DNA from 2 places in the Paenibacillus sp. MZ03-122A genome. Region 2 is predicted to be linked to the other one. Evidence: riboswitches for the same ligand, from Rfam matches in the RefSeq annotation. Region 2 holds a riboswitch; the other holds the start of a gene.
The links. A riboswitch is a leader RNA that binds a small molecule or an ion and turns the genes downstream of it on or off. The one in region 2 is predicted to bind cyclic di-GMP.

Region 1: another riboswitch for cyclic di-GMP. It lies ahead of NLX74_RS16395 (glycosyl hydrolase); the one in region 2 lies ahead of NLX74_RS12345 (transglutaminase-like domain-containing protein).

What each region holds. Positions count from the first base shown of each region.
Region 1 covers NZ_JANAVI010000007.1:76,678-91,633, reverse strand. Annotated here, with positions in the region: gene NLX74_RS16420 (glycosyltransferase family 4 protein) at 1-500, shown strand, start outside; gene NLX74_RS16415 (glycosyltransferase family 4 protein) at 497-1,645, shown strand; gene NLX74_RS16410 (glycosyltransferase) at 1,674-2,774, shown strand; gene NLX74_RS16405 (UDP-glucose dehydrogenase family protein) at 2,780-4,108, shown strand; gene NLX74_RS16400 (sugar phosphate nucleotidyltransferase) at 4,784-6,160, shown strand; cyclic di-GMP riboswitch class I at 6,316-6,396, shown strand; gene NLX74_RS16395 (glycosyl hydrolase) at 6,410-7,984, shown strand; gene NLX74_RS16390 (PD-(D/E)XK nuclease family protein) at 8,033-10,330, shown strand; gene NLX74_RS16385 (hypothetical protein) at 10,643-10,825, shown strand; gene NLX74_RS16380 (helix-turn-helix domain-containing protein) at 10,879-11,247, opposite strand; gene NLX74_RS16375 (YveK family protein) at 11,575-12,324, shown strand; gene NLX74_RS16370 (CpsD/CapB family tyrosine-protein kinase) at 12,305-12,991, shown strand; gene NLX74_RS16365 (sugar transferase) at 13,077-13,775, shown strand; gene fcl (GDP-L-fucose synthase) at 13,812-14,750, shown strand; gene gmd (GDP-mannose 4,6-dehydratase) at 14,771-14,956, shown strand, end outside.
Region 2 covers NZ_JANAVI010000005.1:27,860-42,815, reverse strand. Annotated here, with positions in the region: gene NLX74_RS12370 (NAD(P)H-dependent oxidoreductase) at 1-425, shown strand, start outside; gene NLX74_RS12365 (response regulator) at 626-1,774, shown strand; gene NLX74_RS12360 (hybrid sensor histidine kinase/response regulator) at 1,875-4,940, opposite strand; gene NLX74_RS12355 (DUF445 domain-containing protein) at 5,087-6,343, opposite strand; gene NLX74_RS12350 (helix-turn-helix transcriptional regulator) at 6,880-7,755, shown strand; cyclic di-GMP riboswitch class I at 7,863-7,941, shown strand; cyclic di-GMP riboswitch class I at 7,980-8,061, shown strand; gene NLX74_RS12345 (transglutaminase-like domain-containing protein) at 8,074-8,883, shown strand; gene NLX74_RS12340 (collagen binding domain-containing protein) at 9,253-12,882, shown strand; gene NLX74_RS12335 (class D sortase) at 12,989-13,648, shown strand; gene NLX74_RS12330 (GGDEF domain-containing protein) at 13,700-14,401, shown strand; gene NLX74_RS12325 (cupin domain-containing protein) at 14,481-14,945, opposite strand.

The DNA.
Region 1 (14,956 bases), on a different contig from region 2:
AAGCATGGCGACGAGTAACCGAGCGTCATCCTGATCATGTGTTGCTGATTGGAGGGAAGGGTCCCTTGATGGAGGAATTGGCTTCCAAGGTGGCGGAATACAATCTTCATAACCATGTAAGGCTGCTCGGTTATGTGTCGGATGAGGAGCTTCCCCTGTACCACCAAGCATCGAATTTGTTCGTTGTACCCACACAGGCACTGGAAGGTTTCGGTCTGATCACAGTAGAGGCGATGGCCTCGGGACTGCCGGTGCTGGCGACTCCTGTGGGTGGCAACAAGGAGATTTTAAGAGGATTCCGTCCCGAGCTTTTGTTCAAGGGAACGGATAGTGAAGCCATTGCTGAAGGGTTGCTGCGTGTGCTGGATCATCGTGAACTTCTACCGAATGCAAGGGAATGCCGGGACCATGTCCTGAGCAGGTATACATGGGGACATGTAGCGGAGCAGGTGGAAGAGGTGTTCCGACAGGTCCTTGATAGAAAGGCGGCGGCGAAATGATGAGAGTAGCTTATATTGACCATACGGCAAGATGGAGCGGCGGCGAAGTCGCTTTGTACAACATACTGACGAATATCGGGGAACATATCGACCCGCTCGTTATTTTGGCAGAGGAGGGCGATTTGGCAGATCGGCTTCGGCAGCGTGATATTGATGTGCGCATCGTTCCATTGGACGATTCGATTCGCAATCGGGGACGGAATGCCGTGAATCTAGGTGCGCCTGCAGCAGCTTTTCGTTTGCTGGCTTACGGTAGAAAACTTGCGCCCTTGCTGCGTGCGGAAAAGGTCGTGTGCGTTCACACGAACTCGCTCAAGTCTGCACTGTATGGTACAGTAGCCGCCAAATCGGCGAAGCTGCCCTTGATCTGGCATATCCGTGACCACATCGGTCCGCCGTATCTGAAGCCGATTGTGGCCAAAGGGATTCGGCTGATGTCCCGCTTTTTGCCCAACGGAGTGATTGCTAATTCCAAGTCCACGCTGAGTGCGTTGGAGTTACCCCCGGACAAAAAGACGCTTGTCGTTTATTCCGCTTTTGCCAAAGCAATTACAGCACGTGACACGGCTGCCCATGTACGTGGTGATGACTCGTTTAACGTCGTATTGGTCGGCAGATTGGCGGAATGGAAGGGACAGCATATTTTACTGGAAGCAGCACGCTCCTTTTTACCGGATCAGCGCGTGAAATTCTGGCTGGCTGGAGATGCGTTGTTCGGAGAAGAGGAATACAAGCAACGATTAGAGTCCACGATGCGCGAATACGGGTTGGCTAACGTCAATCTGCTGGGACACGTCGATGACATTCAAGGCCTGATGCAGCGTTGTGATTTGCTGATTCATACCTCTATTACACCAGAACCATTCGGTCAGGTCATTATTGAAGGCATGGCTGCGGGTCTCCCCGTGATTGCTTCCAATGAGGGTGGACCCAAGGAAACGGTGGTACCCCATGAAACCGGGCTGCTTATTGAACCGGGTGATCCGGCTAAGCTGGAAGAAGCCATCCGCTGGATGTTGGAGCATCCACAAGAACGTCAGCAGATGGGTGAGAGAGGGATGGAACGGGTCAAGAAGCATTTTGTCATCGAGAACACAGTTAAGGATATAGTTCATTACTATAAGGGTTTGTTGGCAGGAGTCTGACCGACATTCGCGTTAAAGGATGATTCTGATGAAAATAGCGATAGCACACGATTACTTAATCCAAATGGGCGGAGCGGAAAGGGTAGTAGAGGTATTCCACGATATGTATCCGGAGGCTCCTATCTTCACAACGGTGTTCAGCGACGACCGCCTGTCGCGTAACTTGAAGGATGCGGATATTAGAGCCACTTGGCTACAAAAAGTCCCAGGAGTGAAGGACAACTTCAAAGGAGTGCTGCCGCTGTATCCCATTGCTATCCGTGATTTTGATTTTAGGGATTTCGACATTGTTTTAAGCTCCAGCAGTGCATTTATGAAAAGCATCCAGGTACCCAAACATACGTTTCACATTTGTTATTGTCACACGCCGATGCGGTTTGCCTGGGATTACGATACATATATGGCCCGGCAGTCCAAATCCAACCTGCTCAAAAACATGCTCAAGCTGTACATGAACCGGTTGAAAACATGGGATGCCAAAACTTCTCGCAACGTAGACCAGTTTGTCGCCAACTCTTCGGTTGTTAAACGAAGAATTTTGCACTATTACCAAAGGGATTCGGATGTGATTTTCCCACCTATTAATACATCCCGTTTTAAACGCGCTACAAACATCGGTGACTATTACCTGATCGTATCCCGATTGGTGTCCTACAAGCGCATTGATCTCGCGATCGAAGCATTCAAACGTAACGGTCTCAAGCTGCGCATTGTGGGTGAAGGACCGGACCGTAAACGACTCGAAGGTATGGCTGCCCCGAACATTGAGTTCCTCGGCAGGCTTGAGGATGAAGAGGTTAACAAGCTGATGGCAGAATGCCGAGCACTCGTTTTTCCGGGTGAAGAGGACTTCGGTATTACGCCTTTGGAGGCGAATGCGGCCGGACGGCCTGTCATCGCTTTTCAGGGTGGGGGAGCGTTGGATACGATTGTTCCTCATGTGAACGGCGTATTTTTCCGCAAGCATCAAGTAGAGGATGTGCTGGAGGCCGTCGAAAAGGTTGAGCAACATGCGTGGAATGTGGACGATATCATTACCCATGCCCGCAAATTTGATGAAGAAAACTTCAAGGATCAATTAAAAAAGTATGTAGAACAAGCCTATGTGAACTTTCTAAAAGGAGGATGAACGGAATGAAGCTGGCTGTAATCGGTACTGGATACGTTGGGCTCGTCTCGGGTGTATGTTTTGCGCAAAAAGGTAATGAGGTGATTTGTGTCGATCTGGAGCAGCACAAAATCGACATGTTGAACCGGGCAGAATCTCCGATTTATGAACCGGGTATTGAAGAATTGATCGCGTTGAATCTGGAAGCGGGCCGGTTGGAGTTTACCTCGGATTTGGCCGATGCGGTACGCCGCTCGGATATCGTAATTTTGGCGGTAGGTACCCCTTCTCTGGCTAACGGTGAGGCGAATTTGTCGTACATTGAACAGGCGGCCGCTGATGTTGGGAGAGCCATGAACGGGTATAAGATTATTATGACCAAGAGTACTGTACCTGTCGGAACGAACGAAAAGATTAAGGACGTGTTGGCTCGTCACACGAGTTTGTCTTTCGATATCGTCTCCGCGCCGGAGTTCCTGAGAGAAGGCTCAGCCATCAATGATACGCTTTATCCGGATCGCATCATTATTGGTTTGGACAATACAGGATTGCGTGAAACCATGGTCACTCTGCATCAGGTGTTCACGGATAAAATCTATGTGACGGATATCCGTAGTGCTGAAATGATCAAATACGCGTCCAATGCGTTTCTGGCAACTAAAATTTCGTTCATTAACGAAATCGCTAATATTTGCGAAAAGGTTGGCGCCGATGTAACCTGTGTGGCTGACGGTATGGGTATGGACAAACGGATTGGCTCCTCTTTCCTACAAGCAGGGATCGGGTATGGTGGCTCTTGCTTTCCAAAAGACACAAATGCGCTTATCCAAATTGCAGGTAATGTAGACTATGAATTTAAGTTGTTGAAATCGGTGGTCGAGGTGAATACCGACCAGCGCTTTATGATTGTATCCAAGCTGCGCGAATCGCTGGGTCAACTGAACGGTGTGTCCATTGGCATTTGGGGCCTCGCCTTCAAGCCAAATACAGATGACATCCGCGAAGCTCCAGCACTGGAAATCGTAGAAACGCTCATTCAGGCAGGCGCTATTGTCAAACTGTATGATCCCATTGCGATGGATAAATTCAAGGAGCGCGTGGATCACCCGAATATTATGTGGTGCTCATCCCCACAGCAAGCCGCTGAAGGTAGCGACGCTGTGTGCCTGTTGACCGATTGGGAAGAGTTCAAAAAAGTCGATCTCGTACAACTGGCCTCCATTTTGCGCAAGCCGGTTCTCATTGACGGTCGTAACGTATTCGCTGAGGAACAGATCCAAGGCTCCGGGCTGGAATACTACTCCGTGGGTCGTCCGCGGATGAGTGGGTGGAATCGGGATAAAGTGGAAGTTTAAAAAGTGACCGAAGTGACCGATTAAAAAGTGACTGTGGCGGTGTTGGAGGCGCTGAAGGCGCTGCGCGTGCAGATTGTTCTTCCGATTGCTGTTACCCCCGGATTTTCTGGATTATATAAAACATTCAAAGGTTAAAATCCGGGGATAAAGGCAAACGCTGACGCTTCTTCAGAACAATTCTGCCCGCTCCGCTGCTTTTCGCCGTGGAGTCACAGTTTTTAAACTCCCACCTTATGGGGGGAGTAGGAAGGGCGTATCGGAGGGAGCGGCACGGTTGAAGCCGCTCCTTCCGATCAAGTACGCCATTGCGGTTGCCGAAGGCAATCTGGGCAAGGCGTTACGAAACCTCGATTACTTGAAGCTTGCAAGCACAGCGGGCAAACTCTGAGTTTTCGAACATTTTACAGGCTGACCGGACTTAATAATGTCCGGTCGTGCCTTTTGCACCACAAGGTATGATCGGGTATGATGCATTTTTGAGTAGCGCAGGGATGGATTTGAATCTGGAGAAGCGGAGCGTTCGCCTTTGACTTGGGATTCTTACATATAAATGTCTTACACAATCCAAAGAATCCCACGGCAACAGCGATCGTAAGATCAAATCCAGCCCGTAGCGGGCTACTCAACTTTGCCCCATCCGATCATCCAACCAATATAGAGAGGAAGTGGAGAGTTATGAAGCTCGTACTTTTGTCTGGTGGTTCCGGTAAAAGATTATGGCCTTTGTCCAACGATTCCCGTTCCAAACAATTTTTGAAGGTACTGGAGAGCCCGGAGGGGATTTCGGAATCCATGGTACAGCGGGTATGGAGACAATTGGGAGACAACGGATTATCAGAATCCTCGTTTATTGCGACGGGGAGAGCACAGGTCGAAATGATCCAGAGTCAGGTCGGGCCGAATACGCGCATCATTGTTGAGCCGGAACGCAGAGACACCTTTCCTGCGATTGCGCTGACAGCGACTTATCTATATTCCATTGCTGGTGTTTCCCCTGATGAAATTATAGCTATATTGCCTGTAGATCCTTATGTTGAGGATGCTTTCTTCGCTTCCGTAGCCCAGCTGGAACATACACTCCAGGAGAGTGAAGGCAAGCTTGCTTTAATCGGGGTTGTCCCTTCCTATCCTTCAGAGAAATATGGTTACATTATTCCGAAAAACGATGCCACCCAAGGTAGCACTGGCTACCGCGAAGTGAGCCATTTTCAAGAGAAACCCGACCGGGAGCAGGCGGAGCGTCTGATTGAACGCAATGCTCTATGGAACTGCGGGGTTTTTGCATTCAAATTAAGTTATTTGCTGGATATCTTGGCATCCAAGGGTTTGCCGCTGAATTATGAAGAAATGCAAAAGCAATACGCATCTCTGGAAAAAATCAGCTTTGACTATGAAGTAGTCGAGAAGGAAAAGGATATCGTAGTTCTTCCGTATGATGGTTTTTGGAAGGATTTGGGCACCTGGAATACGCTCACAGAAGAAATGTCTAATCAACAAGTGGGCAGAGGTGTAGTAACGGAGGATTGCGTCAATACGAGTCTTATTAACGAGTTAGACATTCCTGTGGCGATCATTGGAACGAATGATCTGATTGTAGCTGCTAGCCCGGATGGTATTCTTGTGACCAATAAGGCTGAAAGTCCTCGCATTAAGGAAGTGCTCAAGGCTCATGATCAGCGTCCAATGTATGAAGAACGTCGTTGGGGGCAGTATCGGGTTGTGGATTATGTCAAATATGACGAGGGTAACGAGGTATTGACCAAACGAATCCGCGTACGGAAAGGCAAAAATATCAGCTATCAGCTTCATTTCAAACGGAGTGAAATTTGGACCATTATTAGTGGTGAGGCGGAAATTATTTTGAATGAGAAGCTGCACAAAGTAAAAGCTGGTGATGTAGTTCGCATTCCTGAAGGAACGAAGCATAGCATTTTGGCTGTGACCGATGTGGATTTTATTGAGGTGCAGACTGGTTCTGAATTGGTTGAAGAGGATATTGTACGCTTTTGTATGGATTGGAATGAAATTTCCCGTCACCAATTTATCTCATAATTGTTTTCGTAAAAACGAAAAAAAGACGAATTCATGAAAATTCATAGCCCGAACTGTCGAAATTGGGCGAAAACCTGTAAATTCATGAACATGACCTATTAAATTTTGGTAAAAAAAAGTCGATACTTAGGGTAAGAAGGAATCCAAACTCCTTCCAACGATAAACGCAGCCCTGTCGAAAGGCAGGTACGCAAAGCTAAAGGGCCTTCTACAAGGATGGCAGCCTGGCTACCGAAAGGAAGAGCGAAAGTGAGATTCTATTTTATTCCTCTGTATCGACTGATACGTCATGTACTCCCCGTTGTTATGTTTTTTTCATTGTTGCCCGTCGGTTTTGGTGATTCTCTGTCTGTGGCGAATGCCGCTTCATTACAACCTGTTAATTCGGACGCTTCTACTCAGGCCCGTGAACTATACAATTATTTACTCAACATCTCAGGGAAAAAAATAGTCACCGGTCAGCATGATTATTTGGAAAGTCCGGATGAATTAAGTAACAAGGTCCAAAAAATCAGTCAGGCATATGTTGGTCTGCACGGCTATGAGATGGGTGCCATCTCTGGTCAATCCGACACTACAGAAGCAGCACAACGTAAAAATGTCGTCGATAGTGCTATCCGTTGGAGCAGATCCGGTGGTATTGTGACGATGACTTTTCATGAAGCGCTACCGGGTAGGCCACTGACTTGGGCCAATGTACAGGCGAAAGTAAGTCAGGCAGAGTTCAACAAATACGTGACCCCAGGTACTACGCAGTATAACCTCCTCATTGCCGATCTGGATAAGGTCGCTGTATCATTAAAGCAGCTTCGTGATGCAGGGGTTCCGGTTTTGTGGAGACCTTACCACGAAATGAATGGTGACTGGTTCTGGTGGGGAAACAAAACTAATTTTAATCAGCTATGGAATATCATGTACGACCGTTTTACAAACACACATCAATTGAACAATCTGCTGTGGGTATGGAGTCCGAATGCGCCCAATTCGTATACCGTCCCGTATACCCCGAAATACCCGGGGGATGACAAAGTGGACATTTTGGCAGTAGACATTTACAACAATGATTTTAAGCAAAGTCATTACGAAGGTCTGCTCGGGCTGGCACGGAATAAGCCGATTGCTATTGGGGAGCACGGTGAGATGCCTAGTTCTGAGGTGTTGCAGGCTCAGCCTAAATGGGTATACTCCATGACTTGGGGCAAGATGCTGACCGAGAATAACACAACAAACCAAATACAGGATTATATGAATGATTCGAAGAGTTTGACACGGGATGATGTGAAAAATGGGCTGGCAGCAATCGAACAACCTGGGACAGATGTACCGACCTTACCGGACGAGGGACAAAGTGAGCCTATCCCGGCTCCGACTCCTCCTTCCGTCCCTGATGTGGTATATGTGAACGGGCTGCAGGGCGAATATTTTAACAATATGAATTTGAATGGAAGTCCTGCTTTGATCCGTACAGATAGCAAGCTGGACTACAACTGGCGCGCCATTGCAGCTGATCCAAAGGTGAATGCCGATCAGTTCTCGGTTCGCTGGACGGGGAAAATCAAACCACAATATAGCGAGACCTATACGTTCACAACGATATCCGATGATGGTATTCGCGTATGGGTAGACGGCAAGTTGGTGATTGACAGCTGGTTCAAACAAAGCTGGACGGAGCGTAAAGGCAGTATTACTTTGGAAGCAGGCAAAATGGTAGATTTAAAAGTGGAATACTATGATGAAAAAGGCGACGCGATGGCACGTCTAATGTGGGAAAGTCAGCATGAAGCGAAAGCGGTGATTCCCGGAAACGCTTTGTTTCTTCCTTGATTGATACTCTTTCCCGGTCTAAAAATATGAGGAGAGAGGGTGGATCATATGATAAAAAAATGGTTATCCCATAGGTATACAATCGTTTTATCTGGACTATTAGCGGTCGTAGCTATAGCGATGATCGCTTGGTTTATATACACGCCTTCAAGAAGCGCAGAATTGCAGACGGATAAAGTAGCGGCTGCCAGTCCAGTATGGAAGCTGGGTCAGAGGGATGACTCTTCAGCGGAATTCAAAGGTATGGTCGGTAGGGATAATATCGACATTTCTACAGCAGCTGCCTCTACCGAATCGTCTGCTAAAGGAGCATTGTCAGCGTTGTCGGTAGCAGAAGAGAGTACAACAGTTCCGGTATTGCTCAGCAGTGGAGATATTCCTCCCGGTTTGAATGCGTCCACGAACCCTGAACTGACACTCCAGTATAAGCTGAATCAGATTCCTCCCAATGGTATGATATTCCGTGTTCGGATTTTGGATGCGGGCAAAGCAGTCCCGCAAATGGCTGTATTTTCAAATCATCAGTTGTCCGGTATTATTCAGATTGCCGGGGTATCCGGTACTGGGAGTGCTTTTAATTTCAAAAACAACTACGAGTTATATATACCCAAAGAGCAATTGCAAAGCGGTGTTAACGTACTCAAGCTAAAGACAGCGCGCTGCCTATACTGCTCCTCTGCAGAAGATAAAAATGTGTGGTGGACTTGGGATGACTTGAGCTTGGAGACGTTAGCTTCACCTGCGGCCGAACCGGTACACGGTAAATATATACTGACCGGAACAAATGTGAACAATAAAGAATTTTATTATGATCAGGGTGCAGTTAAGCATTTACCATACGTTCTCAAGTGGCTGGGCATTGCTTATAGTGGCAACGTCATGAGGGTGACCTGTGCCAGTAATGTGGGCAAGGCATGTACAGACGTGGATGATTACTATCAAACGTTAAAGCAGTATAATATGCAATCGTCTGCTTTGTATTTATATACAGGTGATATTAAGCTGCAAAAAGATGGTTCTCTGCCAGAGACGGCCAAGCAAAAGTTGCGCGATTATGTAAAAAAATACGGTTCTTATCTTCAATATTATGAAGTAGATAACGAACCTGGCTTATTTAATCGCTCCAAGGCGGTAAATCTGGCTGTGGCCAAGTGGTTGAATACAGAAGGCAAGCAATTGGCACCGCATCTCAAAACCGTAGCACCGGGCTGGGCCTACTGGCCAACGTACTCTACCAAAGCGTGCAAAAATCAAACCAGTGGTACGCAAAAATGCGGTGACCCAGATGGATGGGAACGGGACCCGGCGCAACGTAAACAGCTGGAGGAAGTCACCGACCTGACCAATGGACACGCCTATGGTGAATCGTATAATGAAGAGGGCGGGGGCAGCTTCGTCCAAAATTTGAAAACCTTCGGCGGTTCGAGCAATGGATTGGCGAAAAAGATGCTGAACACAGAGTTCGGCACCAATGATACGCATCGAGACAATCCAGATTACGGGGCTAGTCAGCCACAAGCAGCCGCATTCGATCGGATTATGCGTTCGCAAATCGGGTTTGCCGATATGTTTATCCAGCACGCTGCTTTTTATAAAGATTATACGCTGTTTAAAACAGGCTTCGATCTGCAAAGTCATAACCCGGCCAACACAGAAATTTATCCGTTCGGGCAAGGACAGGACACCCGCGTTAAGATCATGAGACGCTTGAGCTTAGCCTATGCCACCCATGGAAAACCTCTGACGTATACAGTGCTGAATCCAGAGGATACCAAGGACAAGATGGTCTATGTTCGTGCGGTGGATACGTCCAAGCTTAAACCGCTGGCAGGTAGCGGCGCTACTTCAGACAAATTGCTGGTGAATCTAGTGAATTTCGAAGCTACCCCGCAGACCGTTCGTGTACGGGTAACGATGCCGAAAGCCGGTTTGTACACGGGTGAACGTTTTGGAGCGGGTTCTACTTACAGTCAGGCACAGCGTTCCATATCAGGGCTCAAGGCTTCTCCTGCCCTTGATTTTGAAGAAAAGCTGGGTCCTGGCGAAGCGGTACAATATATTTTGGAATTAAAAAGTACAGATCAGACCGCAGCTTCAGCCCCAACAGGGGTGAAGGCTGCTTCTGTTCAGGATGGGGCGGTAAAGATTAATTGGCTTCAGGCAGAAGGCGTATCTTCCTATGATGTGCTGCGTGCTGACGGGACCGACGGGGCCTATCAGGTGATTGCCTCGCAAGTAGCGGGAAGCACGTATACAGACCGCACAGTAAAAGCTGGAGGCCACTATGTCTACAAAGTCCGGGCGACCGGAGGCACTCAGGTTTCCCAGGCAGCCGAGGTCGCTTAATAACAGATCGGAATGTATATAGGACCTGAGTTAACGAATACCTAACATCATTTCGAAATAAAACAAAAAAGAACCTATCAGGAGAAAATAGGACCTGACAGGTTCTTTTTTGTTGGAAAATTGTTCTGATTTGCCAATACTTTACGTATAATGAAGAAAAAAATAAGAAAATCCTTTTATATTCTCGTCATAAGACGACAACATTGCAGGTATGTATTCATATATAATAGTTTTGTTCATGACTATACATACATGGTTTTGTAGGAAATCTCTTTCCGGTGACCAAGAATAATAAAGTGAGGTTAGTGCTGAATGAACAAGGAGACAGAATTAGGGGTGAACAACCCTCTTTTTCAAAACAACGCACGGAAAGTAGACAAAGCCGCTATCGACTTGGACATCCGGGACATTTTGCTCCAATGTGGGTTCACGATGCCAGAATGGCTAGAAAACGACACTGATGGAACCACATACCGGAAGGACAAGCGCGAGTAAATTCCAACGGCTGGTCTTACTTGAGCGAGACGTGAAGCAATCGGAAGCTTTCTTTATTCCATCATTCGTTCCATTCGGACAAATGCAATAAAACGTTTGGCTTCTTCCTCAGACAAGGTACGTCCGTCAATGGTCAGGTTGAAACGTTGCAGAATATCCTCGTCGGACAGTTCAAGCTGGTCCACAAATTCCCTCACATCTGAATCCAATATTGCCGCCGGATGGGTCGTACGTCCCACCAAGTAGTCAATCGTTACCCCGAAAATATCAGCGAGCTTGGTCAGGATCTCAAAATCTGGCTTGCGCCTATTTTTTTCATAGTGTGAAAGAGCTGCCCGCGTAATTCCGAGGGATTGCGCTAGTTCCTCTTGTTTTAATCCCTTATGTTCTCGTAATTCAGCGATGCGGGTGCCATAATTCATCTGTTTTTCCTCCTGAAGGCAAGGTTAAGAAAGGTAAAAAAGCAATTTTACGCTTGACAAGATACGTTTTGTATCATAAATTAGTTATGTAAGTTACATAACGTATCTTTATTTCATAGTTTTCACTTATGTCTTCGTTTATATACCCTAAGAGGCCACCGATGATTGAGCATTTTGTGCTTATTCGCTGGCTGGACCTTCTATGCGCTATTATACAACATTTTACTATAGATTAGAGGGTCATGCATCGTTCTTTTCCCCGTTATGCAGAGGATCAGTACAAGCGTTATTGCATCGAAAACAAGTCAATCAGGGAGGACTGGTCTTGTGCAGTTGAAAGAGTACATCCGTTTGATCCGTAAAAGAATGTGGTTGATTGGTAGCATCGTACTGCTGGTATGTACTGTAGTGGGCATAAAAAATGTATATTTTACCCCGCAGATTTATGAAGCTACCGCAAAGCTCATTATCAACCAGACGCCACGACCGGATCGTGCAGGTGTCGTTGATTACAGTGTAGTTCAAACGAATATAGCCTTAACGAACTCCTATAAGCAAATTATGATCTCCTCGGCGATTATGGATCAGGTGGTCGCCAGCTTCCCCGACCTTAAGGTCACTCCGTCAGCTTTGGCGCAAAAATTAAGAGTGAACACCGCAGGTGATTCACAGGTCATGGATGTAACAATCCGCGATTTATCGTATACGAAGGCTGTAAAAACCGTCAATGCGGTAGCCAAAGTATTCAAACGGCAAATTCCCTCTATCATGAAAATGGACAATGTCACCATCCTAAGCGAAGCCAGTCTGAATGATCCAGCAGTTCCCGTGAATAGTAATCCCGCTATACAGATATTTATTGCTTTTGCCACCTCTTTATTGTTGGGAATAGGTTTGGCATTTTTGCTGGAGGTACTGGATGATACATTTAAGAATGAAGAGGATATTGAAAAAGAACTCGGTCTGCCTACCCTATCCCTGATTACGAAAATGAAAAAAGAAGATAAACGCTCTGACAGCTCCACTACAACTCCTAAACAGGTAGGTGAAGGGCAATATGCCGCGATTAATCAATAATCAGCTCGTTACATCCCTACATGCTCAGTCTTCCGTTTCGGAGGAGTACCGCATGCTTCGCACTAATATCCAGTTTTCTTCTATAGACGAGCCGATTGAGGTTATGATGGTGGCGTCCGCTCAAGCGGGTGAAGGGAGAACGGTCACGATTAGCAATTTGGCTGTAACCTATGCGCAAGAGGGGAAAAAGGTGCTGATTATGGATATGGATCTGCGCCGCTCCTCCTTGCACCATATGTTTGGTTTGCGTAATCATACAGGGCTGACACGGGTGCTTGCCAATCAACAGGCATGGCAGGATGTGGTTCAGGAAACCGGGATTGACCATCTGCATGCAATTACAGCCGGACCGAACCCGCCCAATCCGTCCGAGATGCTCAGTTCCCGTAGAATGAATGCTCTGCTGGTTGAGCTAAAAGAACATTATGACGTGATCTTAATGGATACGCCGCCGTTGCTGTCCTTTCCGGATGGCTTAATTATAAGCGCTATGTGTGACGGAGTCATTCTGGTGGTGCAGGCAGGGAGGGTCAAAAAGGATGTCGTCAAAAAAGCAAAAGCGAATTTGGAAAGAGTAAAGGCGCGCATTCTGGGTGTAGTACTTAATAATGTGAAGCGTTCGAATACCCGCGCCGAGAGGGGTATGGAGGAACGCAATCTGACATGAATAAAAAGGAGGAGAATGAGAGTATATAAAATTCTTTTAACAATGTATAAATAATAATTATCAATAAGGAGCGAGGTGATGAGACGTGTCTTCTTCCCGCTCGAACGAGGCCGAAGTGCTGGGCGCGTCAGTGGATGTATATTCGGTCGCTCATGGGCTTGAACGGCGGCAAGGATGGAACGTATACCCGTTCGTGAAGCGAAGCATGGATATTATATTGTCTTTCATTGGAATCATCGTGCTATGCCCGGTATTTCTGCTTGTCATTCTGCTGATTAAGCTGGAGGACCCAAAAGGCAGTGCATTATTTTATCAAGTACGTATTGGGAAAAATGAGCGTCCGTTTCGCATGATCAAATTTCGTTCCATGGTGTCTGATGCCGAAGCCAGATTGTCTGCACTGCTGGTGGAAAATGAAATTGAGGGTGCGATGTTCAAAATGCGGGACGATCCCCGAATTACCCGTGTGGGTCGCTTTCTTCGCAGAACGAGCATCGACGAGCTGCCACAACTGTTCAATGTACTGCGTGGGCAGATGAGTCTGGTAGGACCCAGACCCCCGTTGCCAAGAGAAGTCCATAATTACACAGTGAGGGATAAGCTGCGTCTGACGGTTACACCAGGCTGCACCGGTCTATGGCAGATCAGCGGTCGTAATCATCTAAGCTTTAACCAGATGGTAGAACTGGATTTGGAGTACATATCCAGACGCAGTTTCCGCACAGATATGATCATTATGCTGAAAACATTTCGTGTGCTGCTAGGCTCCAAGGATGCGTATTAAAGTCTTTCATTTTCACAAAGAAGGTAGGGGATAAGTATGGATCTTCATTCCAACATATATGTAGCAGGGCATAACGGACTGGTGGGTTCCGCTATTGTCCGAGCGCTTCAGAATGCGGGTTACCGTCATATTATTACTCGCACAAGCCGTGAACTGGATCTACGCAATAAAGAGGCCGTAGATCATTTTTTTGAAACAGAGCCTGTGGATTATGTATTTCTGGCAGCGGCCAAGGTTGGTGGGATTTTGGCGAATAACGAATATCCGGCTGATTTTATCCGTGACAATCTGCTTATACAAACGAATGTGATTGATGCGGCATACCGGGCGAATGTAGGCAAGCTGTTATTCCTCGGCTCTACCTGTATCTATCCTAAATTTGCTCCGCAGCCGTTGCGAGAAGAATATCTGCTTACGGGTGAACTGGAGCCTACTAATGAGGCCTATGCGATTGCTAAAATTGCCGGGATTAAAATGTGTCAGTCTTACAACCGTCAGTATGGAACTCGGTTTATTTCTGTGATGCCGACGAATTTATACGGTCCGGGCGACAATTTTGATCTCCAGACCTCTCATGTGCTACCTGCGCTCATCCGCAAGTTTCATGAAGCCAAGCTGAATCAATCTCCGACTGTAGAAGTATGGGGCTCTGGTACGCCGCGCCGAGAATTTCTTCATTCTGATGATCTGGCTGAAGCCTGTCTGTTCCTGATGAACAATTATGAGGGAAATGAAATTGTAAATATCGGCGTAGGTGAGGATATCTCCATTCGTGAGCTGGCTGAACGAGTGAAGAATGTAGTCGGCTATGAGGGAGAAATTACCTATAACACCTCCGCCCCTGATGGAACGCCGCGTAAGTTGGTAGATGTATCCCGTATTTCCGGACTGGGCTGGTCGGCGCGTATTTCACTAGAAGAGGGATTAAAGTCTGTGTATCAGGCATTTCAAGGCCTGGATCTGGTTGAACAATAAAAAACGGTGGGGGAATTGGAATGAAAAAAGCGCTGATCACAGGGATTACCGGACAAGACGGGTCCTATCTGGCTGAGTTGCTGCTGTCGAAGGATTATGAGGTATACGGGGTGCGCAGACGAACCAGCACACCGAACTTTGAAAATGTAGCGCATATCCAGAATGACATTCATTGGCTTTCCGGCGATATGACCGATCTGGCTTCA
Region 2 (14,956 bases):
ACGTCGTCCTGATTTTGGCGCGCAAGGATGTTCGTTATGATTCTCCTTACGTGGAGTATATGTATAAAGAGGTTAAAGGTATGTCTGAGGAAGACTTTGCCTCACTGCCAGGCCGCTATAAGATTTTCCAGGGTGAAAGTCAACGTCTGCTGGAAAACGAACGTACGTTATTTGACTGGGCTTCCAAGCAAACCTACATTGCCTTAGGCAATATGATGACAGCAGCGGCTCAGATCGGTATTGATTCCTGTCCAATTGAGGGCTTTAATTACGATCAGGTGCATGCCATATTGGAGGAAGAAGGACTGCTGGAGAACGGGCTGCTCGATATTTCAGTCATTGCTGCCTTCGGTTATCGTGCTCATGAACCCAAGCGGGAAAAATCCAGACAAGCACTGGAAAAGGTCACACGCTGGATTCTGTAAATATTCGTCCAATACTGTTAGTCAATCTTTAAGTTTGGCACTGCCTAACAGGCGGGCTTGCGATCATTCATCTTAACGATGACCCATTGCAGCCCGCCTGTTTATTTAAATTTTTTTTATTCTACAACTTTTTGCTTATAGCCGTAGTCAAGTTATCCTATATAATAAGATGTATCTGCCTAAAAAGGAGTACAGTACACGTGGAAAGATCAGAGATATTGACAAGGATTGTTATTGTCGATGATGAAGAGTTGGCTTTGGATTATATGAAGCGTCTGCTTGGCGAGTTACAAGGCATACATATTGCAGGAGCTTTTACGAATCCATTCGTGGCTAAGGACTATATTCTACTTGATGATATAGATATAGCTTTTTTGGATGTAAGACTCCCAGGGATCAGCGGAATTGAATTAGCCAATCAAATTTTGGAGCACAAACCCCATATTCAGATCGTTTTTGTTACGGCTTACGATAAGTACGCTATTCAAGCCTTCGAGCTTAACGCACTGGACTATCTGCTCAAACCGGTCACGACAGAACGTCTCATCAAAACCATGAATCGCATTCTGAAGCGTGACGATCAAGCCTCCATGCCTGAGAATCAGCCTTCAGTTCTTCAGTTACAGGTTTTTCAATATGTCGTCTTCACGTACCCGAATCAGCAACCCACTGTTATTCAGTGGAGAACTAAAAAGACTCAGGAGTTGTTTTTGTACTTGCTCCAAAATCATGACCAATGGGTTCGCAAATCAGCCTTGATTGAATTACTATGGCCAGAATATGAGGAAGATAAGGCCTACTCTCTTTTATACACAGCCGCTTATTACATTAGAAAAGCGATAGCGCCGTATCATTCCTTTTTAGAGATTTCCAATACTAATGGCGGTTATATTTTGCATACACAAAACGTTCTGTTAGATACAGAAAGATGGGAGTCCCTTCTGGCATCCGCTCCCCTGATGAACAAGGAATCCATTCCCTATTATGTAAAAATGATGGAACTTTATAAAGGGGACTATTTACAGGAATATGATTTTTGGTGGGTTGAAAGTGAACGCCAAAGACTGCATAAAATGTGGTTATCCATATCATTAAAAATGGCAGAGTGGTATAGAGGGAACTCCCAGCCTGAAGAGGCGATCTCTATTTATGAGGGCATCTGTAGTCGTCACCCCCAAGAAGAGGAAGCCTACTGGGGATTAATGAAGACCTGCGCTGAGATGAATAAAAATAACTTAGTGATCAAATGGTATGATTTATTATCATCCGCCTTATGGGAAGAACTTCATGAGAAGCCCAATGAACAAATTACAAATTGGTTTAAAGAGTGGCAAATGGCTCATGCCTAATTTTTTACGACTGGGAGTAATTCTCCGGAACCCGTAGAGTCCCCATTAGAACCGTCACTTACTTCGCCTCGTTCTGTATAGGACCTACGGGACAGAGATATTAAGTTTCCTGTCTTTGTGCCTTGGGAACATGGAAGCCTACCGTTGTACCCTGGTTGGGAAGACTGCTAATATACAGCCCTTTACCGTATACTTGCTTCAAACGTCGATCCGTATTTCGCAATCCAATCCCGCTATCCTGTTCTTGCTGAGGACCTAGCACATGATTCAGCTCCTCTTGACTCATGCCCACACCATCATCAATAATCGCTATTTCTGTGCCATCCTCCCGCTGCTGAATACGAATGCACAATGTGCCTCCATGTATCCGATTCATGATACCATGCCTAATTGCATTTTCTGCAAGTGGCTGAATCGATAACGGTGGCAATAACACGGATATCTGTTCGTCTACTTCCCATACAATATCTAGTCTACTCCCAAAGCGTTCCTTCTCTATATAAAGATAAGATTTTAGGAGAGCAAGCTCATATTCCAGTGATACGACTCTATCAAGATTTTGAGGGTTAAAGCTTGATCTTAAATATTTACCGAACTCTTCAATAAGTTTCACCATTCTGGTGTGATCCACATGACTTAAGGATGCAATGGTATTCAAGGTGTTAAACAAAAAATGAGGTTTAATTTGTGCCTGTAACCATGCAGCCTCCATCCAAAGCCTCTCCCTTGCGGACTTTTTAACATCAGTCAAGGCACGGACCCTTGATTTCAATTCCATGGAATCCACAGGCTTCATAATGTAATCGTTGGCCCCTGCAAGAAATCCCGTATATAAGTCCTCCTGCTGACTACGTGCTGTCAACAGCAACACAGGCAGCTCCGAAATGCTAAAGTATTCCCTCACACGCCGAGTTAACTCATACCCCGACATTTGGGGCATCATGACATCGGCTATAATTAAATCCCATTCCCGATGATCCAGCCTATGCAAGGCACCCTGGGCACTGGTTACAGTTACAAGGTCGTAAGGCTCCGAGGCGAGAATGCCCTCTAACACCCTTAAATTAACCGGATCATCATCTACTGCGAGTATAGCAGATCGTGCAGAGCCTGCCGCAACCTGCATCACAGCTGCATTCTGTAGAGCTATAAAATCAGTACCTGCTTCTTCATCCATACACACCTGCTCGTTATCGCGTGATTCGTCTGGGGTAGGTGAGGGATCAAGCGGTAGTGTGAAAGAAAAGGTTGAGCCTTGACCAAGCTCAGAGCTTACACTCAAAGATCCTCCATGAAGCTCCACCAATTGTTTGCTAATACTCAACCCTAGTCCAAGCCCATCCCCAATAACCGTCAAATGAGAATTTCCTTGTTCATATGGACGAAATATTCGCTTTTGCGTCTCCTCATCCATCCCAACGCCAGTGTCACGCACCTGAATACTGGCCATTTCGCCTTGGATGTGTGCGTGAACGGAAATGGTCCCCTCAGCAGTATGTTTAACAGCATTGTGAAGGAGATTGAACAGGATTTGGATTACTCGGTTTTCATCCGCTAATACATTTGGAAAATCAGCAGGGATGTTTACTACCATGTTTAGAGGTTTCCCATCTGTCATGAATTGAAGCATATCCAACACACCCGAGGCTACGGCCTTGGGCTTCAAGCTTCTTTTTTCCAGAATAATATCCTTTTCACGCAGACGTGTAACATCCAGCAAATCATTCAATAATAAGGACATACGGCGGCCGACCGTAACGAGCAATTGCATGTTTCTCCTGTTGGGTTCATCTAGGACGCCGCCCTGATTCTCCAGCACGGTCTGTGCTATATTGATCATCCCATGCAGAGGATTTCGCAGCTCATGAGAGGTGTTGGCCAAAAATTCATTTTTCACCTGATCAGCGCGCTGCAATCTGGCCGACAGCCTTCTCAGTTCAGCATTCGTATTAAAAAACCGTTTGAACCAATAGGATGCAAATGCCACAAAAGCCAACACAATATCCCAAGGGTAATAGGGGAGATCATTGGTTTTGAAAATGCCCCACAGCATGCTGGATGCGATGCTAATGGATGCTAGCAACAGAAAAACAGCCTCTTTTTGCCCTCTGAATGTTCTAAGAAAAGCAAGGGAGGGAACTGTAGCACATAGAGTAATAGCTGGGAATGCGATAATAGCCATAAGAAATGCATAAAGGCTGGATGTAGGTGCAAGTAACACCAGAACCGCAAAACCACAGTGGCCTATAAAAACAATCTGAATGATTCGGGATCGAATCAACAGAGACTGCGCTAGCTTCAGTACACACATGCCTATTCCAATATAGGAAAGGGTAGTTATTTTTAACGAAAGACCTAGATTTATGGGGAACCATTCCAATAAAAGCTTGTCATCGTCTGTCAGGATGGATAATACCGTGCAGATTACAATTCCCGCAAAATACAGAAGCGCCTTCTTTTGTGGATTCATAAAAAATATAACGACTATATATAACCCGTGAAGCAGCAAAATAATACATACCATAATTTGCATTGAGATCGTGAAGTTGGTTCGGCTATTCACAGCATCCGCGCTTCCAAAAATGATAGGCTTCATAATTCCTCCACTAGCAGAAAAATCATAATTGGATACTTGGATGACAATCTCAATGGCCTGGCTGTTCGCATCAAACATAGCAGAGAATGGAACAGTTGATCCTATATGCTGTTCGACCTTGCTAGAGACCTGACCACTATGACTAATTAAACGGCCGTTCACAAATATGTTGGATGCCGTACTGATCTTCCCGATCCGAAGTCCGTATAAAGTGTCCAACGATCTGTCACTCAAAATAAGTAGCCGATAGGTTCCAATGCCATATGCCTTATGATCCACAGGAGATACCGACTCACTCCATAAGCCTGGTACCTGAATGGACTGACGCTGCTTCTGCATAAGTAAGGATTTCAGTTCTGCAGGAGAAGATAAAGTTCCAGGATAAAACTCCCACTCCCCATTTAATGGTAGGGTCTTTATCTCCTGTAAATTCAAGCCCCTCAGATCCAGAATTCCCGCCTTGGCCCGGGGATAATCCTGATTGTGGTAATAATCAAACCACAACAAACGCAAGCCGATAATCACGATCAGGAATGACAGCGTAATTAAAAGAAAGTTCCGCTTATTCATCCACTGGTGATCCGGCACCAAACATCAGCGTATCGTTGCTGGTCTCTCATCTGAACCAGCAGCATTGGATGGTGACCAATCCTCATAGTTTCACAACCTTGTCTACATAAATTTCATTTATCGTTCTTTAGCACAGATTGCCCTTGCTACTCAAGCAACATACGAACCGCAGTAAGGACAATTCCAATCAGAAAGCCTGTAAGCGCACCGTTAATCCGAATCCACTGTAAATCCTGCCCCAGTTTATCCTCCATTAAGGCAATCAGTGAAGCCTCATCCATTCTATTTACATTTTCTCGGACTAGATTACCAATTTGGCTATGGTTTGCTTCCACTACTCCGGTAACACCTGCTACGATCCACGAGTTGATCTTGTCCAGCAGCTGCGTATTTCTCCATAAATCAGACAGCATTTGATCCAGTAAGGGTACAATGTATGTCGTTACATAATCGGCATCCTCCATATAATCCAGCAGATAGCGGCGCAGCTCTTCGAGCTTCTCGGATATAGCTGCATCACCTTCCCAAGAATCAATAAAGGTGTTTTTCCAATGATTCAGCCCTTCCCTGACCGTATCTTTGGCTGCCAGGCGGATCAGCTGCGTGTTGATACCTTCCAAGACGGCCTGACGACGCGGATGTCCTTCATCTTGAAGCTCCGCTACGCGGTCCAGCAAAAAGTGACGAATCATCTCGCCCATACGCTCCTCATTCAAATAGCCAAGGAAGGCGTTCAGGGCAAACTGCATAAGCCCGCTGACCTGCAAGCCACTAACAGCCTGCATCCCCAGAGTGCCAAGAGCAACCCCGGTGTCTGACCGCAGTAGCCAGGACTCCGTCTGCTCCAGCGCATAATCCAACGCCCGTTGGTCATACTTCCGCTCGCCAGCTTGCCGGGCGAGTGCCTCTAGCAATGGCCCTATATCGAATTCAGTCGCCTGTCGCTTAATCCCGGTTGTGATGACCGGGGCCAGCTCTGCCAGTGGAAGCGAACGAACAAGTTGCTTGACAAGGACATCTATGAAAGTGACCGCTTCGGGCGTACGTATTCCTTTTTCCACATTTTTCAGTACCAGCTCAGCCAGTCTAATCTCGGCAATTTTAGATGCAATACTTTCTTTATGAAGCAAATTGTTCTCGACCGTGTTAACCAAGGCATCGGTCAGCTTGCCCCGATTTTTGGGGAGAAGCGCTGTATGTGGAATCGGAATGCCCAGCGGATGACGGAATAACGCGGTTACGGCAAACCAGTCTGCCAATCCTCCAACAAGTCCGGCTTCAAAAGATCCAGCCAAAAGACGGGCCCAGCCAAATTGTTGAAAAGGTAACGTAGCAGCAAAGCCTGCTCCCATCATCACAAGTGACCAAGCTGCTGCGGTTTTTGTGTTTTTCGTTTTTCCCATCCTGTAGTCCTCCAAACTGACTGTAAAATTTGTTTCATTACTTCTGTAGTACCATCATATCATTGCCTGTACAGATACCAAAGGTCACTGTACTCTCTTGCGAACAAATTGCATGATATTCAAAATTTTCACATTTTCTTAAATTAAGTTCGCATAACCACACTTATCCATACATTTTCGTGAACAAAATCTCCACAATAAAGCTATAACTATTTTCTAGCAAAATGAGCCCTTTGAATCATTTTGTCGAAATATGGTCCCATTTTTCCCGATACCGAAAGGATATATAACTCAGAAAGTGGAATTGCAAGACTATGGTATATTCATTGAAGAAACTAATTTTCCCCAGCCTCATCCTTTTCAAATAGGTACTTTATGTTATATTTGTTATATATTGTTCAGTCCCTAATCGCTACATGAATTACTTTAATGTGATAAAATAACCTTTGTAAATAGGGACTCCGGTTCTAAAAGGATATTCGTAAAACAAACTACAATTATCTTACTAAAATTGTTTTTTTGTAAAGGAATTGGATATGACAACAAACCAAAAAAATGCCCAGTATGTCTGGAGTGAAGATCCAGTTGCAATTATATGTACACCCTCTTCTTTCGCTAAAAAATCCCTCTTCTATATACAGGAAATAGGCTATTTCAAAACAGATGCTTATGTAATGGAACGACAAAAGCTCACCTCTTTTTTGCTCCTTTTCACCCTGTCTGGAAGGGGGGAATTGCAATATCGAGACAAGGATTATATATTGAAACCTCATGATATGCTTTTTATTAATTGTGAAGAATATGTACAGTACAAAACTTCCTGTCAGAAGACATGGGAGTTTATTAGTGTGAATCTACATGGCAATCTTATTGACCATTTCTATGAACAATTCGATAAACACAATAAGCCCGTAATCTCACTAAAGGATTCAAGTGCAGTATTGGACAAGCTGTACACCTTATTACAGGTACAGCCAGAAAGAAGCTTATCCTCTGAACTGCTCTCATCCAGGCTAATCGTTGACTTGTTAACGATTATTTTGCAGTACCCCTACACCAATCCCAACGCGAATTCAGATGGAACCGCAGAGGTGCGCAAGGTAAAGCAATATCTGGATCAATCCTATTGTGAACGGATCACGCTGGATTCACTTGCAGACATGTTCGCTCTAAACAAGTTCAACCTGGCTAAAAACTTTAAAAAACAGATTGGCTTTTCCCCTATTGAGTATCTTATTAATGTTCGTATCACGGCTGCTCAAGGCTGGCTTAAAACTAGTGATGTAGCTATTGTAGACATCGCACAATATGTGGGCATTCCCAACACAAGTCATTTTATCAATCTGTTCAAAGAGCACATTGGAGAAACGCCTCATTCCTATCGCAAAAAATGGGGAAACCGTATAAAATAGGTCTTATGTATAATCTGCAAGCTTGTTTTGTCGATAAATAGCGAAAATTTGAGATTTAAACTTGCCTAATAGAGTACCTAACTGATAGAATAAATATACAAGCTATTCAGGATAAATGGCAAACTTGTCGAAAGACAAGGACGCAAAGCTACAGGGCCTTCTGTATGATGGCAGCCAGCTACCGGTTGAAGTGGCTTTTTGTCGTGCTTTTTTTTCGAAAACTTTATACGAAATGGCAAACCTGTCGAAAGGCAGGGACGCAAAGCTATAGGGCCTTCTATTTATGATGGCAGCCTGGCCACCGAAAGGAAGTTTTTTATGGGGAAAATGATATTTTCCACACTTCTCCTATTTTTCATGCTATCCGCAATACTCTTAAATTCGACAATTTACGCTGCTGATAGTGTTGTATGGTTGGATCAAAACAATGTAAATCATGGGACGGTCAGTGTGCGTTACTCCGTTAAACCTAACATTAAAACCAAGATTTTGGTTACAAAAGATGCGCAAAAATACTCTTATAATCTGACACCCGGAAAGTCCGAAGAAGTATTCCCTCTCCAGATGGGTAATGGGAACTATAGCATCAGTATTTTGGAACAGCTTAATGGTAATCAATATAAAGTGATAGGACAAGATACGATCGAGTTAAAGCTAAACGATAGCAAAGCGGTATACCTCAATTCCGTTCAAAATATTAACTGGAGCGGTACTAATCAAGCGATTCAAAAAGCCCATGAATTAACCCAAGGCGCAACAACGGATCGTGAGAAGCTTCAAAAAATTTATGATTACGTCATTAGTCATATCAAGTACGACTCCAATCAGGCCTTCGCCTTAACGACTGACTATCTACCGCAAATTGATCGTACGTTAAGCTCGCAAAAAGATATTTGCTATGGTTATGCTTCACTGATGGCTGCTATGTTACGAAGTGTAGATGTACCAACCAAGCTGGTTATGGGCAAATCTTCCTACGTGGACACTTACCATGCTTGGAACGAGGTCTACATCGACAATCAATGGGTGGTCGTAGACACTACAGTAGATGCAGCACTGTATAAGGGTAAACAAAAATTCGAAATGATCAAAGATCCCTCCAAATACATTAAAACAAAGCAATATTAATATCAATGTTTTTATTAATATTATTTTAAAAAATTAAAAAATGAAGAAATAGAACTACATTTCTTTAGAGCCTTGATCACATGATCAAGGCTCTTTTTCTATCCTTGTTGAGAAATTGTTGAGATGTGGCATGTATTCTAGTCCAGAAAGACATTGAGGTCTAACCCATTATCCTAATTTCGGGACTAAAGGAGGTAATATTCATCCCCGAATGTAAATTTCCATAAATTATGAACAAGAAATCAATGCGGCTAACATAGCATCAGATGAATGATTGATGAATATATAAATACAGCCCTCTTGACCTCGAAGGAATAATCATTAGCCGCTAAATAAAAGTATTTTAAGAATAGGAGATTTGTTTACCATATGAGAAAAAAATGGAATACAGCAGTTGTTGCGTTATTGCTCTTTTTGCAATGCTTATTCAGTACAACACAAGCCTATGCACAAAATCCCGACTCTGCTCTGCCAGTGACCCCAGGAACCGATCCGGTTCAGAGTGTGACTAACGATGTATATCCAAAGCCCTCAGAGCCTATTAACATCCCACCTGCTGTCCCGGCTCCAGCCGTTGAGGCAACTGCCAGTTCAACTTCTGAAGTGAGGGCAACTCAGGAAAGTATTTTAACCAAGCTAACCCTCACAGATTCCTCTGGAAGTGTTATTGATGCAGTGTATAATCCCGATAGTCGTATTGATATTGGCTCCGCCATCCATTTAGGGTATGAATGGGAGCTGCCGAACCATACGTATAAAGCTGGAGACACCTTTACCTTTCAATTACCTGAGCAATTTCAAATTTACACAGACATTACATCTCCTCTGACGAATACGGATGGAGAAGTTGGTCATTTCACCGTAGACCGCCAAGGTAAAGTAATTATGACTTTTAATGATTACGTGGAAAGCCACTCTAATGTCAGCGGTAAGCTGGAGGTCAAAACCGATTTTAGCAAACAAATAGAAAAAGGCAGCACACAAGTCATTATTGCGATTCCAATCAAAGGCGGCGAGCAAACGGCTATCGTAAATATTAAGCCTGCAACTGGCCCTACTTTGGAAAAGCAAGGGAAATTCGATGGAAAAAATCGAATTGATTGGACAGTTGACGTAAATAAACAATTGGATTCTATAAAACACGCCGTAGTAACCGACCCAACTCCCCAAGGATTGGAACTAATCAAAGATTCCATCCGGGTATATCATTTGCAAATCAATGTCGACGGAACCACCGTGCTACGGGACACTGTTAGTGCAGATAAGTATACAGTCGAAGCTGATCCGGCCGGGACGGGCTTTAGAATCCGCTTTAACGAGGAGAGTATAAACAGCGCATACCGAATTCAATACTCCACGAACATCACAAGCGAGGATAACCGTTTCTCCAACACGGCTACTTTTTCAGGAGACAATGTGAAGGATCTCTCTGCATCAGCTACTGTTACCGTTAAACGCGGGGATCTTCTAAGCAAAAAAGTAGAGCAATACGATCCAGTCACACAAACAATTTCATGGGCAATCAAATATAATTTTGCCAACAAAAAAATCCCTGCAGCAAAAGCGGTATTGAGTGACCGTTTTAATAACAGCCAACAATTCGTCACAAGCTCACTTAAAGTTTATAAAGGGGATACGCAAGAGGAGCTTCCTGCATCGGAATACAGGGTCACTCCAGTTACTGACGACAACGGTACCAACGGTTTCAATCTACTGTTCAATGCAGATATTGATGCCCCATATACCATCCGTTATCAAACCAAGGCTATAGATCGTGTACTTAAAAATGGTAAAATAACGAACAGTGTAACATCGGACGGAGTAACAAAAGAAACAACCACAGAACTGAAAAGTGTAATTATCACCAAGGGCTATAAGGAACCGAACTATAACACCAAAACAATTCCTTGGATCATTTCCATTAATGCAGATAAATATACAATGGACCAAGTCGTTATCGACGAAGTCTTTCCGAATGGCGGTCTGGCATTATTGCCAAACACATTGAAGATCCAAAGCGCGGATGGAAAAACAACACTAACATCGCCGTCAGACTACGAACTGATCCCTCTTACGCTAGATTATAAAAAAGGGTTCACTATACGTTTTCACAAAAAAATTCAAGACACGTATACAATCAGCTATACAACCACATTTAACAATGAATGGAAAATCGACAAAACCAAACCGGACTTTTGGAATAAAGCCTCTATCACTTGGTTATATAACGGAACAACACAAACCGCGGAGGCCGAAGCTCGATTATGGCCGGACAATATGACCCAGCAAAATGGGGCTAAGTCAGGTAGCTACAATGCCAGTTCCAAACAAATTACATGGGACATTAAAGCCAACTATAACCGCAAAACTCTAAATCATGCTGAAATAAGGGATACATTATTACAGGGCCAAAAACTGGTGCCAGGTTCTGTTAAAGTGTATGATATGACCCTGCTCGGGTGGTGGAATGGCGTACAAAAGGGGGCCGAAGTGCCTTCGAGCCAATATACTCTTGTTTTACCTTCCGCTGCTAACAACAATGAACTGAGCGTCCAGTTTAACCAGTCCATCAACTCTCCTTACTGGATCACTTTCCAAACGACACTGGAAGGAGAGCTTATGGATAAAGAGATTAACAATAACGCTCAACTTATGGATGGAAAAAATCCAGACTCGGAATGGGCAGCCAAAGTGACTGTGCCTCACGGTGGAGAATACGTGACGAAATCCGGTACTCAGAATGGAAATAAAATCGATTGGAACATCCATATCAATGAAGGGCAATCCTATGTCTCCAACGCGAAAATCGTGGATACGCCCAGCAATAATCAAATTCTGATTGAGGATTCTTTTCATCTATATTCCACCAAGGTATCTGCCAATGGAGAAGCTACCAAGGACACTGAATTAGTCAAGGATCAGGATTATAAGCTAAAAATAACAACGACTGCTCAAGGTCAGGAATCCTTTGAGCTTGCCTTTACGAAGGCTATATCATCGGGCTATATTTTGGAATATCAATCCTTTATTCAAGCTGAAGACAAGGCAAAAGTGAGCAATAAGGTTAATTTCGAGGGCGACCGTTTGACCACCGAAATCAGGGAAACAAGTAAAGAGATCATCGTGCGTACATCCTCTGGTTCGGGATCAGGAGGAGGAGTTACGGGAAGTCTGGAGATTACCAAAGTTGATGAGGACGATCACAATAAGGTTCTATCCGGGGCACGTTTTGCACTCTATGACAAGGATCAGAAAAGAGCACCTCTTGTCCAAACTACCAATTCGGACGGGAAAATTGTATTTTCTTCATTGAGTTATGATGACTACATTCTGGAGGAGCTTGCTGCTCCTGAAGGCTACAAAATAACAGCGCCAAAAACAGAAATCAAAATAGATGCAACCATCAAACAAAGTTCAGGCATTAAAGAAATCGTGATCACCAACAAAAAGGACACTCCGGTTGATCCGGGTCCAGGTACACCTACTGATCCAGGTACGCCTACAAATCCAGGTACGCCTACAAATCCAGGTACGCCTACAAATCCAGGCACGCCTACGAATCCGGGATCAGGTAAAAAACATGATAAGGACCCTGAAATAACTGAACCTCCGGTGACGCCTGTTACGCCCGTAACAACCGAAGAGCCGCAAATTATCGAAGATGAGGATGTTCCGTTGGGCGTTCCGACTATTGAACAGCCACCTGTGGAACCAGAAGTGCAACCACCCGCTGAACCAGGGGTGCAAGCTGACACACCAGAAGCAGACCCTCATCAGGAGCCTTCTCCGCCCGTGAAGATTGAAGAAGATCCAGTACCTAAAGGTGTAATTCGTCTACCGGCAGAAGGACCAGAAGATCCAAGTGACCCGGGGCATACACCCAAGGTGGATACATTGCCAAAGACAGGAGAAAACAGTCCTGCTCCCTTCTATGTAAGTGGTATGTTCTTAATTCTTCTGGGTGCCTACCTAGGTTATAAACGAACGCATAAAAAATAAATAACATTTTATAATCAAAAATCCCCCTTCTCAGCTCATCATTAGCGAGAAGGGGAATTATTTTACATGTCCGTTCTATGAATTACTGTATTAGGAGGCTTTTCAATTGCGTAAGCTGGCATACGTGAGCATCATGTTAGGAATCATCATTATGTTATTTCCTACCGCTAATGAATGGTTGGAAAATCAAAGGCAAAAAGAGCTATTACAAGAAGCTGAATCATTATCAAATACAGATACATCCGATACATCGACACTGACTCCCGAAATGATTAAAGGTTATACAGATTTGTCCAATTGGCTGACAAATACCGCAGCAGCGGATGGGCCACAATTGTCTCAAACTACTCCCCCTTCGTCGGCTCCAGAGCAAGCTCCAATCGCTACAATCCAGATTGATCGTATCGGGCTGAAACTTCCTGTGCTCGAAGGTGCGACCCAAAAGCATATGAGATATGCCGCTGTACATATGTCGGAAACTGCGACACTCGGCCAGGTGGGGAATGCTGCCATAGCCGCTCATCGCTCACGAACAACTGGACGTTTATTTAACCGGCTTAATGAGGTGAAAATCGGGGATCAGATTCTAATTCACACTCGGGGTGAAAAATACGTATACAAGGTCTACAACATTTCAGTCGTCACTCCTTCAAATGTCTCCGTTTTAAAAAGCATCAAGAAACAAAAGCTTCTCACACTAATTACCTGTGATCCTCTTGTAAATCCGACACATCGACTCATCGTTCATGCAAGACAACTGACCTAATGCCGCTAATAGAAGCGGAACAACCTATAAACTATATTGGTGGTGACCCCATTGAGTATATCTTTAACAGCCTTACTTCTAATTGGCCTAACTTTGGTGTTGTGGATATATATGTTGATTTTTTTACATTCTGTGATGATGGAAAGAAATTCACTGCGGAAACTTGCCTATCAGGACCCTGTAACGGGTCTGTTCAATCGGAATGCACTTGAGCTATTTTGGAAACGAAGCAATGGCAAGGAGGGTTTTGCTATTATGTATCTTGATCTGGATGGATTCAAAGCCATTAATGACACATACGGACATCAAATCGGTGATAGGTTGCTCAGACGGGTAAGCAATCATTTACTCCAGGTGACAAACTCCAATCAGAAAGCTTTTCGAATCGGTGGTGATGAATTTCTACTCATGATGAAGGATTATGATGCCGATCAGGTCACAGTTCTAGCAGAACTGCTGCTGCAAAAAATCAGCGCTCCTTATAACATTCAGGGAATCAACCTTCAAGTTACAGGAAGCATTGGTATTACTATGCATCCTTCTCCGAAGAAGCCTCTGCCTTCTTTACTGAAAGAGGCCGATATCGCCATGTACCAAGCAAAAGGAATGGGGAGAAACTGCTATGCTGTATACCAGAGGATCAAACAGAGGCCAAACGTCAGATCATATGACACTGCACGAATTATAAAGTTTGCAGCTTGTTTTCGAAAAAAAGCAAAGATCCAAAGTATACAACAAATGGCAAGCTTCTAACACTAACAAAGAACCCGTAACATCAAATCAGGCGGGTAAGTCCTGTTTATCCAAGATTATACCCGCCGATAAAATATTCCTACTCCACCTTACCCTTTGCAATCAGCTTGAAATCATCAAAGTGGAATCCTGGTGCAACCACACAGGTTACCAACACAGGCTCATCCCCCAGCGGACGTGCCGTTTGCCATACTGTTCCTGGTACGAGTGCTTGTGGATGCTGTCCTGCCTCCACATCCGCACCGACGATAATTACCGTTTCTTCGCCAGGCTCTTCTCCGCTTCCACCCAATTTCAACTCTACAGGGCTTCCGCTATGATATAACCACAGCTCATCGGAATGGACCACATGCCACTCGGAGAACTCGCCCGGATGCAGCAAGAAATACGTAGACGAAGCTGCAAAGCGCGGACCGGAATATACATCAGGCAGCACAGGTTTCGGAATTTGAAAATTAGCCTTCCACATCTCTTTGTACCAACCGCCTTCTGGATGGGGCTCCATGCCCAATGCCGTTACAAGCGGTGAAATAGCTTTCGTCATTGTACTAACCT